2 regions of the Sphingomonas sp. CV7422 genome follow, and region 2 is predicted to be linked to the other one. Evidence: riboswitches for the same ligand, from Rfam matches in the RefSeq annotation. Region 2 holds a riboswitch; the other holds the start of a gene.

Region 1 (6,536 bases), on a different contig from region 2:
CCGCCGAGCCACAGCGCGTCGAGATGCGGCGCATCGCGCATCGCGCGGGTGGTGGCGGCGATGAACGGCTCTTGCCACATGATGCATTCCTCCTGCCCTGCCATCATAGCGGCAACGCCGGCGCTGCAGGAGGACATCGCTTTTCGACATGTCGGTGTGTCGACATGTCGGATTGTGATATCCTATCCTACGGGTCGATGTGTCGACACGTCGTCATATCGACCTGCTGGGGTATGGGGTGCGTGACGATAGCGCAGGGCGGAGAAACACTGGCGCAGAGGACGCAGAGAGGCCCACGGGAGCATGGTCCGGCCCCCTTGCGCCCCGCCGTCGCGGGATCGCCATGCGGCGCAGCCTCTTTCCGGATCGTGAAGACACTTGCCGCTTCCTCAAGTGAAACCTCTCCGCGCCTCCGCGTGAACCGAAACCCGGCCGCTTCGCGGATCGCCGGACGATGGATCACGCGAAGACGCGAAGAAAAGGAGGTTCACGCGGAGGCACGGAGAGGGACGCGCTAGAGGGAACGCCATACCCTCCAGTGACGGCTGGGAAGGAGCAATGCACTAGCGCGCAGCCACTTCGCGTCGTTGCGTCTTCGGGTGATCCTCAAGCGGCGTCACTTGCGACCCGGCCGCTCGGGATGCCGCGCCACTCCCGACAAATGCATCGTATCGAGCCATAGACTTGTCGACACCAAGACACCTCGATAGCTCGCCCAACGGAATCTCGGACGCCGAAGGTGGCTCTCGCGGAATCGTCATGCGGCGCAGCCGCTTTCCCGATCGCGGGGACACGCGCCGCTTCCCTAAATACACCTCCTCTGCGCCTCCGCATGAACCAAATCCCGGCCGGTTCGCGGACGGACGGCCGGAGGATCGATCACGCGAAGACGCGAAGAGGAGGAAGTTCACGCGGAGGCGCGGAGGCGCGGAGAGTAGCGCGCGGGCGGGAACGCCCGCCCTACAGCGGCGGCTGGGAAGGAGGGATGCGCTGGCGCAGGCCCTTCGCGTCTTCGCGTGACCCACAAGCGGCGTTGGTCGCGCTCCGGCCGCTCAGGGCGCCACGCTGTTCCTACACGGGGCATCACATCGAATGATTGATCTGTCGACACTACGACACGTTGACAGGTCGCGCCACGAGGCCCCGGTCGTGCGGCTGGTCTGCCCATAGATCAAGCGTCAGCTCTCACCGTCTCGTAGGGGCAGCCCCCTCCCCCCACAGACGCTCTGCGCTCTCTGCGCCTCTGCGCGACCCGAACCGGCGGCCGCCATCACCCGCGCGGAACGGCACGCGCAACACGGTCCCAATCGTCAGGTCAGATGATCGACCTGTCGACACCCCGACACGTCAACATTCCACAACGTTGACCGCCAGCCCGCCGAGGCTCGTCTCCTTATACTGCGAGCGCATGTCCTCGCCGGTCTGGCGCATCGTTTCGATCACCGCGTCGAGGCTGACGACGTGGCTGCCGTCACCGCGCAGCGCGAGATAAGCGGCGTTGATCGCCTTGACCGCGCCCATCGTGTTGCGTTCGATGCACGGGATCTGGACGAGCCCGCCGATCGGGTCGCAGGTCAGGCCGAGATTGTGCTCCATGCCGATCTCGGCGGCATTCTCGATCTGGCGGTTGCTGCCGCCGAGCACCGCGGCGAGGCCACCCGCCGCCATCGAGCAGGCGACGCCGACCTCGCCCTGGCAGCCCATCTCCGCCGCCGAGATCGACGCGCGCTTCTTGTAGAGCATGCCGATCGCCGCCGCGGTGAGCAGGAAGGTGCGGGCGCCCTCCCCGCGCGTCGCCTGATCGCAGTCGCGCGCCACCAATGTCTCGTAGAAGCGCAGCACCGCGGGCAGCACGCCCGCCGCGCCATTGGTCGGCGCGGTGACGACGCGGCCGCCGGCGGCATTCTCCTCGTTGACCGCGAGTGCCCACAGGCTGACCCATTCGAACACCTCGGCGGGGTTGCTGCCGGGGACGCAGCCGCTCAACCCCTGCGCGATCGCCTGCGCGCGCCGGCGCACCTTGAGCCCGCCGGGCAACATGCCCTGCTGCGCGATGCCGCGGTCGATGCAGGCGTGCATCGCGGCGCGCACCGCGTCGAGGAAGGCGTCGGTCTCCGCCGGAGCGCGCCACGCCTCCTCGTTGGCGCGGACGAGGTCGGCGATGCCGAGCCCCGTCGCGTCGCCGAGCGCGAGCAGGTCGGCGCCCGAGCCGAACGGGTGGCGCACCACGACATTGCCCGCTGCGAGCCGCTCGCCGCGGCGCAGGATCGCCCCGCCGCCGATCGAGAAATAGGTCTCGGCGAGCGTGCCGTCGGCGCGTTCGGCGGTGAAGGTCAGGGCGTTGGGATGTTCGGGCAGGAACTCGCGCGGATGGAAGACGATGCCGCCGGGCGCGAAGGCGATCTCGGCGCCGCCGGCGAGCGGCAGCCGGCGTCGCATCTCGATATCGGCGAGGATCGCCGGCGCGGCATCGGGATCGAGCCGCTCGGGCTGCCAGCCGGCGAGGCCGAGGATCACCGCCGTATCGGTGGCATGGCCGCGCCCGGTCAGCGCGAGGCTGCCGTAGAGGTCGCAGCGGACCGTGGTGACGCCCTGTCCGACGACCCGCTGGGCGAAGTCGAAGGCGGCGCGCATCGGCCCGACGGTATGCGAGCTCGACGGGCCGATGCCGATGGTGAACAGCTCGGCGACGCTGATCGGCCGGTCGAGGCCGCGATCGAGCGGCGTCCGGGGCAGGGGCTGGGGCAGGTCGGTCGGCACGGGCATCCTCCGCCGGCATCGCCGGCCTGCCCCATCTGTCCCTTGCGCCTGAGATCGTTATCCCGTCGGCGGACGCAGCTGCGCCTCTCTCCAGATCTTTCGCGTCGCTACGGTCCTTTGGCCTGAGAGTTTCCGGGGCGGTTGCTCCTTCGGCGCCGGGGCAGGCCCGGTCTCTCCCGTATCGACCGCGCCGCTATCCGCCGGGTCGGGGCGCCGGGTCAAGCCGGCATCGCGTCCGGGTCGAGGTGACGACATGTCGACGTGACGACACGTCGCGCTCGAAGGGGCGGTGGCGACATGTTGAACTGTCGACATGTCGCAAGCGTCCGCCGGGAAGCGGGCCGGGAGCAGTCGCGGCAGGGGAGGGCGCGCCATTTCCTACTCGAAAGCACGAATGGACGCAGGCCGGGACGCATTTTCCCTAAGGATTCCAGTGCGGGGTGCCAAAAGTTCGTGCTTTCGAGTAGGAAATGCCCATGGCCCGTTCCACCACGCCCGCCCGCCCCGCGTCCGGCTCCGCCGCCGTGCCGCACCGTGACCTGTTCACGCTCGACAGCCCGCTGCACGGCGAGATCCGCGGCGAACGTTCGCTGATGGCCTTCCCGTTCTTCGCGCTCAGCAAGAATGCGTGGATGAAACCGCTGACCTACGACCATGCCACCGTGTCGATCGAGGTGCGTCCATCGGCGAGCGGCGTCGCGACGATCTACGACAAGGAGATCGTCCTCTACATCGCCAGCCTGATGGCGGCGAAGCTCGAGGCGGGCGAGCATGTCGAGCAGGATTTCATCTTCACCGCGCACGACCTGTTCTCGGTGACCGGCTCCAATCATAGCGCGCGGTCGTACAACCGGCTGTCCGAGGCGCTCGAGCGACTGCAGGGTACGCAGATCAAGACCAATATCGAAGCCGGCGGGGAAGGAGAGGAGGGCTTCTTCTCTTGGCTGTCCGAAGCAAAGCTCCATTATTCGCGTACCAAAAGCGGCGAACGGCGGCTGAAAGCGGTCAAGGTACGGCTGTGCGACTGGCTGTTCCGGGCGATCCTGCTCGATCGTCACGTGCTCGACTATGCCGCCGCCTATTTCCAGCTGGGGCCGATCGAGCGGCGCATCTACGAAGTGGCGCGCTCGACGTGTGAGGAGGAGCTCGATCTCGATCTCGCCACCTTCCGCCTGCAGATCGGCTATCAGAACCCGCTGTCGAACTTCAAGGCGGCGCTCAAGCAGATCGTCGCGACCGACGGCATCCCTGATTATCACCTCGAACTGGTCGAGGGCGACGTGGGCGCAGCGGCGGAGGAGGGCGCGCCGCGTCGCGGCCGTCGCGCGCCGCAGAGCCGGGTGGTGATCACCCCGCGTCCACAGCCCGGCCAAGCGGTGCTGAGCTCGACTCGGGCCATGCTGGAATCGGCCGAGTCGGGCGAATCACCCGATGCCGAACCCGCCGCAACCGATTCGCCGGCCGCGGCCAACTGATTCGGGCACGCCGCCGAATTGTTACTCGAAAGCACGAATGGGTCGCGGATTTTCTACTCAAAAGCACGAACTCAGCCGCGGCATTGTTACTCGAAAGCACGAATCGACAGCACATTTCTACTCGAAAGCACGAACTTTTTTTGGGTTAAATACTCGAAAGCACGAATCGTAGCCGCTTCCAGTATTGGATTAATGCTGCAACAAAGGGGCGCGGCCAGCGTCGGCCGTGCAGTTTGTTGAGTGGAATGGCCGTGACCCCATAAAGGAAAGCCCGGCACGAGGCCGGGCATCCCAGTATTCCTGTGTGACCAGCGTCGCCAAACGCCAGACACCTATAACCGGTAGTCAGGTCACAGGAATACTGCCGAACCCGATCCGGTTCAAGGATGCGCGTTTCGCGCCACGGATTTTTTTGTCCTCGGTCCGGCCCGTAAGGGGATGGAAGATGACGGCGTTGACCTTCGGGGAAGCGAGCGCGCAATTTTGCGCGCGCGTACGGGGAGACGCGCGTGCCGCGCGCCGCGTGCCCCATCGCACCGGTGCGCCGGTGCGCCGCGACAGTATGGAAGCGGGGACGTTCGAAGACGTCTTCTTCGCCGCGCCCGCGCCCGGCGAGCCCGACCGCTGGCTGCGCGCCTGCCGCGGCGCACTCGATGCCGGCCGCCGGCTGCGCCGCGAGGCGCGCGCCGGCACGCGGACGCTCAGCGTACGCGAACGGCCGATCGCGGCGCTGACCGGTGCGGCGGTGCGCGTCTTCGAGGAACTGTGCACGCTGGCGCGGCTCCATCGCGGCCGCGTCTTCCCGAGCTACGACTGGCTGGCCGAGGCCACCGCGCTCGGCCGCGCCACCGTCGCGCGCGCGCTCGTGCTGCTCGAGGCGGCGGGCTTCCTCGTCCGCCAGCGCCGCTTCGTCCGGGCCGAGGGGGCAGGGGAGGGGCCGCGCTATCGGCAGACCTCCAACGCCTATCGCGCGCTGCTTCCCGCGACGGTGCTCGCCTATCTGCCGCGCTGGATGCGACCGGCGCCGGTACCGGTCGACCAGCTCGACCACCATCAGGCGCAGGCCGATGCGCAGGCGGCGATGCTCGCAGGGCTTTCGGCGCGCGACCGGGCGCGTGCGACCGTCGATGGCGCGCTCGGCAAGGTCCTCGCCGCACTGGGCGCCGCGATCGATCGAACATGCGAGTCTCAAAACCGGTCTGAATCACTCATAGATTCTATTCATAAGGGAACGAGCGAGTTGGCCTTGCCGGCCAACGCCTGCGCCTGACGGCGGCAAAGCCGAACAGGCGAGATACAAGCACCCTCGACCTAATGGCACAGACAGAAGTGCCGGCTTCGCCGACACATGCTTCCTAGGAGGAGCAAGCGGATAGGGCGGAGAACGATGACGCCCGATGCGAACGATGTGATGATGGGGCGCGCTGATGCGGCTCGCTCGCCATCCGACGCACCGACACGTCTATATGTCGAGGACTTGCCACGTCGGCATGTAGACATGTAGGAGGAGGCTATGGCGACCATCGCGATCATCAGTCAGAAGGGCGGCGCGGGTAAGACGACGCTCGCGCTCCACCTCGCCGCCGCGGCGCAGGATGCCGGCCGCGTCGCGCTGATCGTCGACACCGATCCGCAGGCGACCGCGAGCCAATGGGCGGCCTGGCGCGGCGACGCGCCACCCGAGGTGATCGACAGCCCGCCGCCGCGGCTTGCCGCCAAGGTCGCCGCCGCGACCGAGCAGGGCGCCGAGATGATCGTCATCGACACGCCGCCGCATGCCGACAGCGCCGCGCGCGCCGCGGTCGAGGTCGCCGATCTGGTGCTGATCCCATGCCGGCCGAGCGCGTTCGACCTGTCGGCGATCCAGACCACGGCGAAGCTCGTCCAGCTGCTGCGCAAGCCCGCCTATGTCGTGTTCACCGCGGGATCGCCCAATGCGCCGCGTGTCTATCAGGAGGCGGGCGAACTGGTCGACGGCTTCGGCACGCCGCCCTGCCCGGTGCAGATCCCCGACCGCGCCGCCTATCGCCACGCCAGCGGCGAAGGCCGGACGGTGATGGAATATGAACCCGACGGCAAGGCCGCCGACGACATCCGACAGCTCTACGCGTGGACCTGTCGACAGCTCGGCTTGCCCGAGGCGAAGAGCAAGACCCGCAAGAAGGTGCCCGCATGAGCCGCAAGCCGAGTTTCGCCAACCTGCGCACCGTCGGCGCACCGCCCCCGCCCGCCACCACCCCAACGCCGGTCGCCGCGCCCGTTCCCGCCGCGGGCGCAGGGCAGGGGTCGGCGAGCCGTCAG
Region 2 (6,536 bases):
GAGCTGCGCCTATATCGATGTCGCGGCGCTGCATGCCGCCTATCTCGCCGCGTTCCGGCGGGCCGGCGGCGTGATCGCCACCGATGCCGCGCTGATCGCGGCGCAGCGCAAGGCGGGGGTGTGGACGATCGACACGCCCGCCGGGACGTTCCGGGCGCGGCTGCTCGTCAATGCGGCGGGGGCGTGGGCCGATGCGGTCGCCGGGCGGGTCGGCGCCGCGCCGCTCGGCATCCAGCCCTATCGGCGGACGATGGTGCAGCTGCGCACCGAACCATCCGCGCCGGCGGGGATGCCGCTCGTCGCCGACATCGCCGGGCGCTTCTATTTCAAGCCCGAGGCGGGGCGGCTGTGGCTCAGTCCCCATGACGAGACGCCGGTCGGTCCGCATGACGTCGCGCCCGAGGAGGTCGACGTCGCGCAGGCGATCGACCGGCTCGAATCGGTCGTCGACTGGCGGGCCGTCGCGGTCGAGCGACGCTGGGCCGGCCTGCGCAGCTTCGCGCCCGACCGGCTGCCGGTCTATGGCTTCGACGCGCGGGTGCCGGGGCTGTTCTGGTGCGCGGGGCAGGGCGGCTTCGGCATCCAGACCGCCCCCGCCGGCGCGGCGGTGGCGGCGAGCCTGCTGCTCGGCACGCCGTTGGCGGCGCCCTATGCGGGGATCGACGTCGATCGTTATGCGGCGCGGCGCTTCCTGCCGGGCTGACCGGGAGCAGGGTTGGCGCAGGGGTGCAGAGGGAGCATCCACGGCGCAGCCGCCGTCCCGACACCGCCGAGGTGACAGCGCCGCCGCCGCGCCACATCCAAACTCTCCGCGCCTCCGCGCCTCCACGTGAACAAATCTCTTCGCGTGTCCGCGTCTTCGCGTGATCAAAGCTGCCGACCATCAGGCGAATGGCAAGGATGGTTCACGCGAAGCCGCGAAATCGCGAAGAAGAGTGCTCACGCGGAGGCGCGGAGGACGATCGGGACGGGCGGCTGGCTCCCTTTACCAGATTGTCCTGATCGCCGCTGGCGCGGCGGGGTAGGGCTCTGCGCCTCTGCGCGACCCCTTAAACGGCAGGCCGGCTCGCTGCGAGGGCGGCGTCGCTGGCCAGTTTGTCGACGCGTTCATTGTCGGCGTCGCCATTGTGGCCCTTGACCCAGACCCATTCGATCTCGTGCTTCTGCGTCTCGGCGAACAGCGCCTGCCAGAGTTCGGCGTTCTTCACCGGCTTCTTGTCGGCGGTGCGCCAACCGTTCTTGCGCCAGCCGTGGATCCAGCGGGTCAGGCCGTCCATGACGTACTTGCTGTCGGTCGACAGGCGGATCTTGCACGGCCGCGTCAGTACGCGCAGCGCCTCGATCGCCGCGGTCAGCTCCATGCGGTTGTTGGTGGTCAGCCGCTCGCCGCCGGACAATTCCTTCTCGTGGCCGCCGAAGCGGAGCAGTGCGCCCCAGCCGCCGGGGCCGGGATTGCCCTTGCAGGCGCCGTCGGTGGCGATCTCGACGAGCGGGGCGGCGGCGGGGTCGGTCATGCAAAAGCCTCCGGATGGGCATCATACCAGTCGAGCCGGCGCAGATAGGCGAGAGGATCCTTGCGCGTCACCAGCGCATCGGCCGGCGTGTTGAGCCAGTCCCAGGCGCGGGTGAGCAGGAAGCGGAGCGCCGCGCCGCGCGCCAGCACCGGCAGCGCGGCGCGCTCCGCATCGGACAGGCCGTGCTCGGCCGCATAGCCGGCGAGCAGCGCCGCGCCGACGCCATCGAGCGGCACGCCGCGCGGATCGAAAGCCCAGGACCCATGCATCACCGCGACGTCATAGGCGCGCAGATCGCGGCAGGCGAAGTAGAAATCGATCAAACCGGTCACGGAGTCGCCCAACATCAACACGTTGTCGGGGAACAGGTCGGCGTGGATGACGCTCGTCGGCAGATCGTGCGGCCAGTCCGCCTCGACTGCGGCGAGCGCGCCGTCGACGCGCGCGTACAGGCCGGGCGCGATGCCATCGAGGTCGCCGCCGCAGCGTTCGAGCAACGGCCGCCAGTCGGCGATGCCGAGACTGTTGGCGCGTGTGCCGCTGAAATCCGCGGCGGCGCAGTGCAGCGCGCCGAGCGCTGCACCCGCGGTGGCGGCCTGCGCCGGGGTGGGGCGGGTCACCGACACGCCGGCGAGGAAGCGGATCAGGCAGGCGGGGCGGCCCTCGAGCTGCTGCACCGCGACGCCGTCGCGGTCGCGGATCGCTGGGGGCACCGGCAGTCCGCGCGCGGCGAGGTGATCGAGCAGGTCGAGGAAGAAGGGCAGGTCGCCGGCATCGACGCGCTTTTCGTAGAGCGTCAGGATGAAGCGCGCGCGATCGGTGTCGACCAGATAGTTGCTGTTCTCCACCCCTTCGGCGATGCCCTTGGCGGAGACGAGCGCGCCGACGCCGTCATAGCGGCGCAGGAAGGCGGACAGCGCCTCCGCCGAGACATGGGTGTAGACGGCCATGTGTTCCTCCCCCGATTGCCGCGCCCCCGGGCGCGGGCCGGGGAAGCGGGCGGCTATGCCGCGGCGTCGAGCCCGCGTGGCAGCTTGAACGCGATCGTCTCGCGCGTCGTCTCTTCCTCGCGCTCGGTGACGTCGAAACGGGTCGAGAGCAGCTCGACCAGCTCGCGCACGAGCAGCTCGGGCGCCGAGGCGCCGGCGGTGATGCCGAGCGTGCCGACGCCGTCGAGGAAGCGCCAGTCGAGATCGGCAGCGCGCTGGATCAGCCGCGCCGGAATCCCCTCGCGCTCCGCCACCTCGACCAGCCGCACCGAGTTGGACGAATTGGGCGCGCCGATCACCAGCATCGCATCGCACGCCGCGGCGATCGCCTTGACCGCCGCCTGCCGGTTGGAGGTGGCGTAGCAGATGTCCTCGCCGCGCGGCGGCAGCATGTTGGGGAAGCGGCGCTGCAACACCGCGACGACCGCGGCGGTATCGTCGACCGACAGCGTCGTCTGGGTGAGGAAGGCGAGATTGTCGGGATCGACCGGCGCGAAGGTCTCGGCATCGGCGGCGGTCTCGATCAGCGACATCGCGCCGTCCGGCACCTGTCCGAAGGTGCCGACCACCTCGGGATGGCCAGCGTGGCCGATGAAGATGATGTGGCGGCCGGTCGCGACCAGGCGTTCGGCCTGGCGGTGCACCTTCGACACCAGAGGGCAGGTGGCGTCGAGATATTCGAGCCCGCGGCTCTGCGCGTCGGCGGGCACCGATTTGGGCACGCCGTGCGCCGAGAAGACGACCGGCGCGCCGTTCGGCACCTGATCAAGCTCCTCGACGAACACCGCGCCCTGAGCGCGCAGCGTGTCGACGACGAACTTGTTGTGGACGATCTCGTGGCGGACGTAGACCGGCGCGCCGTGTTTCTCGATCGCGAGTTCGACGATGCGGATCGCGCGGTCGACGCCGGCGCAAAAGCCGCGCGGCGCGGCGATCAGCAGATCGAGGACGGGCTTGCCGCCGTCCGGCTGAAGAAGAGAGGCCATGGCGGTCGCTCTACGCGATTGCTTGCACGCGCGAAAGGCGCTTCCTATGGTGCGCGCCGTACCGCCGGGCCGCCGGCGACTGCGTCACTGACCGTTCGACAAAGGTATGCGTCCCCGTGAAAACCACGATTCTCGGCCTGTCCGCCCTCGCGCTGATCCTCTCGGGCTGCGCCAGCAAGGGCGAGATCGTCGAAGGCGGCATCTCGGCGGTGCGTTCGGCCTGTCCGACCGTCGGCGTCGCGGCGGGGACCGGCGACATCACCCTGTTCGACCCGGCGACCAGCCGTGACGAGAGCGCGATCGACGTCGTCGCCAACATGACGCACGTACGCGGCGCCTGCAACGACGCGGGCGACCAGATCGTCACCAGCGTTACCTTCGACGTGCTGGCGCGGCGCACCCGCGCCGATGCGGCGCGCGACGTGGTGCTGCCCTATTACATCGCCATCGTCCGCGGCGGCACCGCGGTGACCGCCAAGCGCAAGGGGGCGGTGACCGTCCATTTCGACGCCGGCCAGACGCGCGCGCAGGCGAGCGGCACCGCCTCGACGCAGATCGCGCGCGCCGCGGCGACGCTGCCCGACGAGGTGCGCGACCAGCTCACCCGCAAGCGCAAGGCGGGGGACGAGGATGCCGCGACCGATCCGCTCGCCCGGCCCGAGGTGCGCACCGCGGTGCTGCGCGCGACGTTCGAGGCGCTGGTCGGCTTCCAGCTCACCGACGATCAGCTGAAGTATAACGCGCAGCGCTGATCCGCGGCGGATGCGGGCCTTTCCGCATTGACTAAGCCCTTGCGGGACGCCAGAGCATCGCACGTCGATGCCGGGCGACCGGCATGGGCGGGCGCGGGAGAGAGCCTCTTCACAAGGAGGCCGCCGAAGGAGCAACCACCCCGGAATCTCTCAGGCATAACGGACCGCGCGCTGCCTTATCGACACTCTGGAAAGCGTTCCTTTGAGGAGCCACCGAAGGGGTAAGCCCGCCGCCTGTTATGCGCCGGGTGAAAGCTCTCAGGTCACCGTGACAGAGGGGGTATGACGAGATCGGATGCGGCTGGCCCGCGACCCGGATCGTGTGCCTTTTTTGGAGACGGTTGATGAGCGACACGCTGCCGGACACCCTGCCTGACCCGCTTGACGAGCTCGACGGCGACGAACCCGCCATCCAGTTGCTGCCGCTCGACGCGTGGCATCGCGCCCGCGGCGGCCGCATGGTGCCCTTCGCCGGGTATGAGATGCCCGTCCAATATGAAGGCATCATGGCCGAGCATCTGTGGACGCGTGAATCGGCGGGTCTGTTCGACGTCAGCCATATGGGGCAGGTCGGCCTGACCGGCGACGGCATCGACGCCGCCGCGGTCGCCGCCGCGCTCGAGAAGGTGCTGCCCGGCGACGTCGCGGGACTCGCGCCGACCAGGATCCGCTATTCGCTGCTGCTCAACGACGAGGGCGGCATCCTCGACGATCTGATGGTGACGACGCTGCCCGAAGAGGGCGCGCATCCGTTCGGGGCGGCGAGCCTGTATGTCGTGGTCAACGGCGCGACCAAATATGACGATCTCGCCTATCTGCTCGACGTGCTGCCCGATGACGTGACGCTCAACCTGATGGAAGACCAGGCCTTGCTCGCGGTCCAGGGCCCCAAGGCGGTCGCTGCCGTCGCGCGGCTGGTGCCCGGCGTCGAGGCGCTGGTGTTCATGACCGCGGGCGCGTTCGCGTGGAACGGCCATGCGCTGTGGATCAGCCGTTCGGGCTATACCGGCGAGGATGGCGTCGAGATCTCGATCCCCGCAGAGGCCGCCGCCGCCTTCGCCGACGCGATCTGCGCCGAGCCGGAGGTCAAGCCGATCGGCCTCGGCGCGCGCGATTCGCTGCGGCTCGAAGCCGGGCTGCCGCTCTACGGCCACGACCTCGATCCCGAGACGACGCCGGTGATGGCTGATCTCGGCTTCGCGCTGTCGAAGCGCCGCCGCGAGGCCGCCGACTTCGCCGGTGCGGCGCGCATCCTTGCCGAGCGCACCGACGGCCCCGCGGTCAAGCGCGTCGGCCTGTCGGTCGCCGGGCGCCAGCCGGTGCGCGAGGGGGCCAGCGTCGTCGACGCCGATGGCGCGGTGATCGGCCGCGTCACCAGCGGCGGCTTCGCGCCGAGCGTCGGCGCGCCGATCGCCATGGCCTATGTTCCCGCAGCGCTGGCGGAGGCGGGCACGCCGCTGCTCCTCGTCCAGCGCGGCAAGATCCATGAGGCGGTGGTCGCCCCGCTGCCCTTCGTTCCCCACCGCTATGTCCGCGCAGGAGGCAAGTGATGAGCCGTTATTTCACCGAAGATCATGAATGGGTCGATGTCGACGGCGACACCGGCACGGTCGGCATCTCCGACTATGCGCAGGGCCAGCTCGGCGACATCGTCTTCGTCGACGTGCCCGAGGCGGGCAAGCAGCTCGGCAAGGGCGACGAGGCGGCGGTCGTCGAGTCGGTCAAGGCCGCGTCGGACGTCTATGCGCCAGTGTCGGGCACGGTGACCGAGGGCAATGCCGCGCTCGCCGACGATCCCAGCCTGGTCAATTCGGACCCGGAGGCGGAGGGCTGGTTCTTCAAGATCACGCTCAGCGACCCGGCCGAGCTCGAGACGCTGATGGACGAAGCGGCCTACGCGGACTTCGTCGCGAAGCTGTGACCTATCTTAGCCCCTCCCCGGAAGGGGTGGGGCTTCCAAGGGAATGATGATGCGCTATCTGCCGCTTACCCAGCCCGATCGTGATGCGATGCTCTCGGTCATCGGCGCGGGATCGATCGACGATCTGTTCGTCGACGTGCCCGAGGCCGCCCGCCTGTCCGGGCCGATCGCCGGCCTGCCGGGCCATGCCTCCGAACTCGCGGTCGAGCGGCACATGACCGCGCTGGCGCGCAAGAACGTCGTCGCCGGCGAGGTGCCCTTCTTCCTCGGCGCCGGGGCCTATCGCCACCATGTGCCGGCGAGCGTCGACCATCTCATCCAGCGCGGCGAATTCCTCACCGCCTATACGCCCTATCAGCCGGAAATCGCGCAGG

The links. Region 2 has a riboswitch for glycine ahead of gcvT (glycine cleavage system aminomethyltransferase GcvT). Riboswitches for the same ligand answer to the same signal wherever they lie in the genome.
Region 1: linked by a shared signal. The riboswitch ahead of PBN85_RS18855 (L-serine ammonia-lyase) and the one ahead of gcvT (glycine cleavage system aminomethyltransferase GcvT) in region 2 are both predicted to bind glycine.

Annotation. Positions count from the first base shown of each region.
Region 1 is NZ_CP115902.1:93,135-99,670, reverse strand. Features, by position in the region: gene PBN85_RS18855 (L-serine ammonia-lyase) at 1,348-2,766, opposite strand; glycine riboswitch at 2,861-2,949, opposite strand; gene PBN85_RS18850 (replication initiator protein A) at 3,237-4,235, shown strand; gene PBN85_RS18845 (helix-turn-helix domain-containing protein) at 4,681-5,505, shown strand; gene parA (ParA family partition ATPase) at 5,749-6,411, shown strand; gene PBN85_RS18835 (ribbon-helix-helix domain-containing protein) at 6,408-6,536, shown strand, end outside.
Region 2 is NZ_CP115900.1:1,305,736-1,312,271, forward strand. Features, by position in the region: gene PBN85_RS06405 (NAD(P)/FAD-dependent oxidoreductase) at 1-703, shown strand, start outside; gene rnhA (ribonuclease HI) at 1,050-1,514, opposite strand; gene thrB (homoserine kinase) at 1,511-2,464, opposite strand; gene ispH (4-hydroxy-3-methylbut-2-enyl diphosphate reductase) at 2,518-3,489, opposite strand; gene PBN85_RS06425 (hypothetical protein) at 3,606-4,241, shown strand; glycine riboswitch at 4,326-4,418, shown strand; glycine riboswitch at 4,419-4,526, shown strand; gene gcvT (glycine cleavage system aminomethyltransferase GcvT) at 4,586-5,791, shown strand; gene gcvH (glycine cleavage system protein GcvH) at 5,791-6,162, shown strand; gene gcvPA (aminomethyl-transferring glycine dehydrogenase subunit GcvPA) at 6,212-6,536, shown strand, end outside.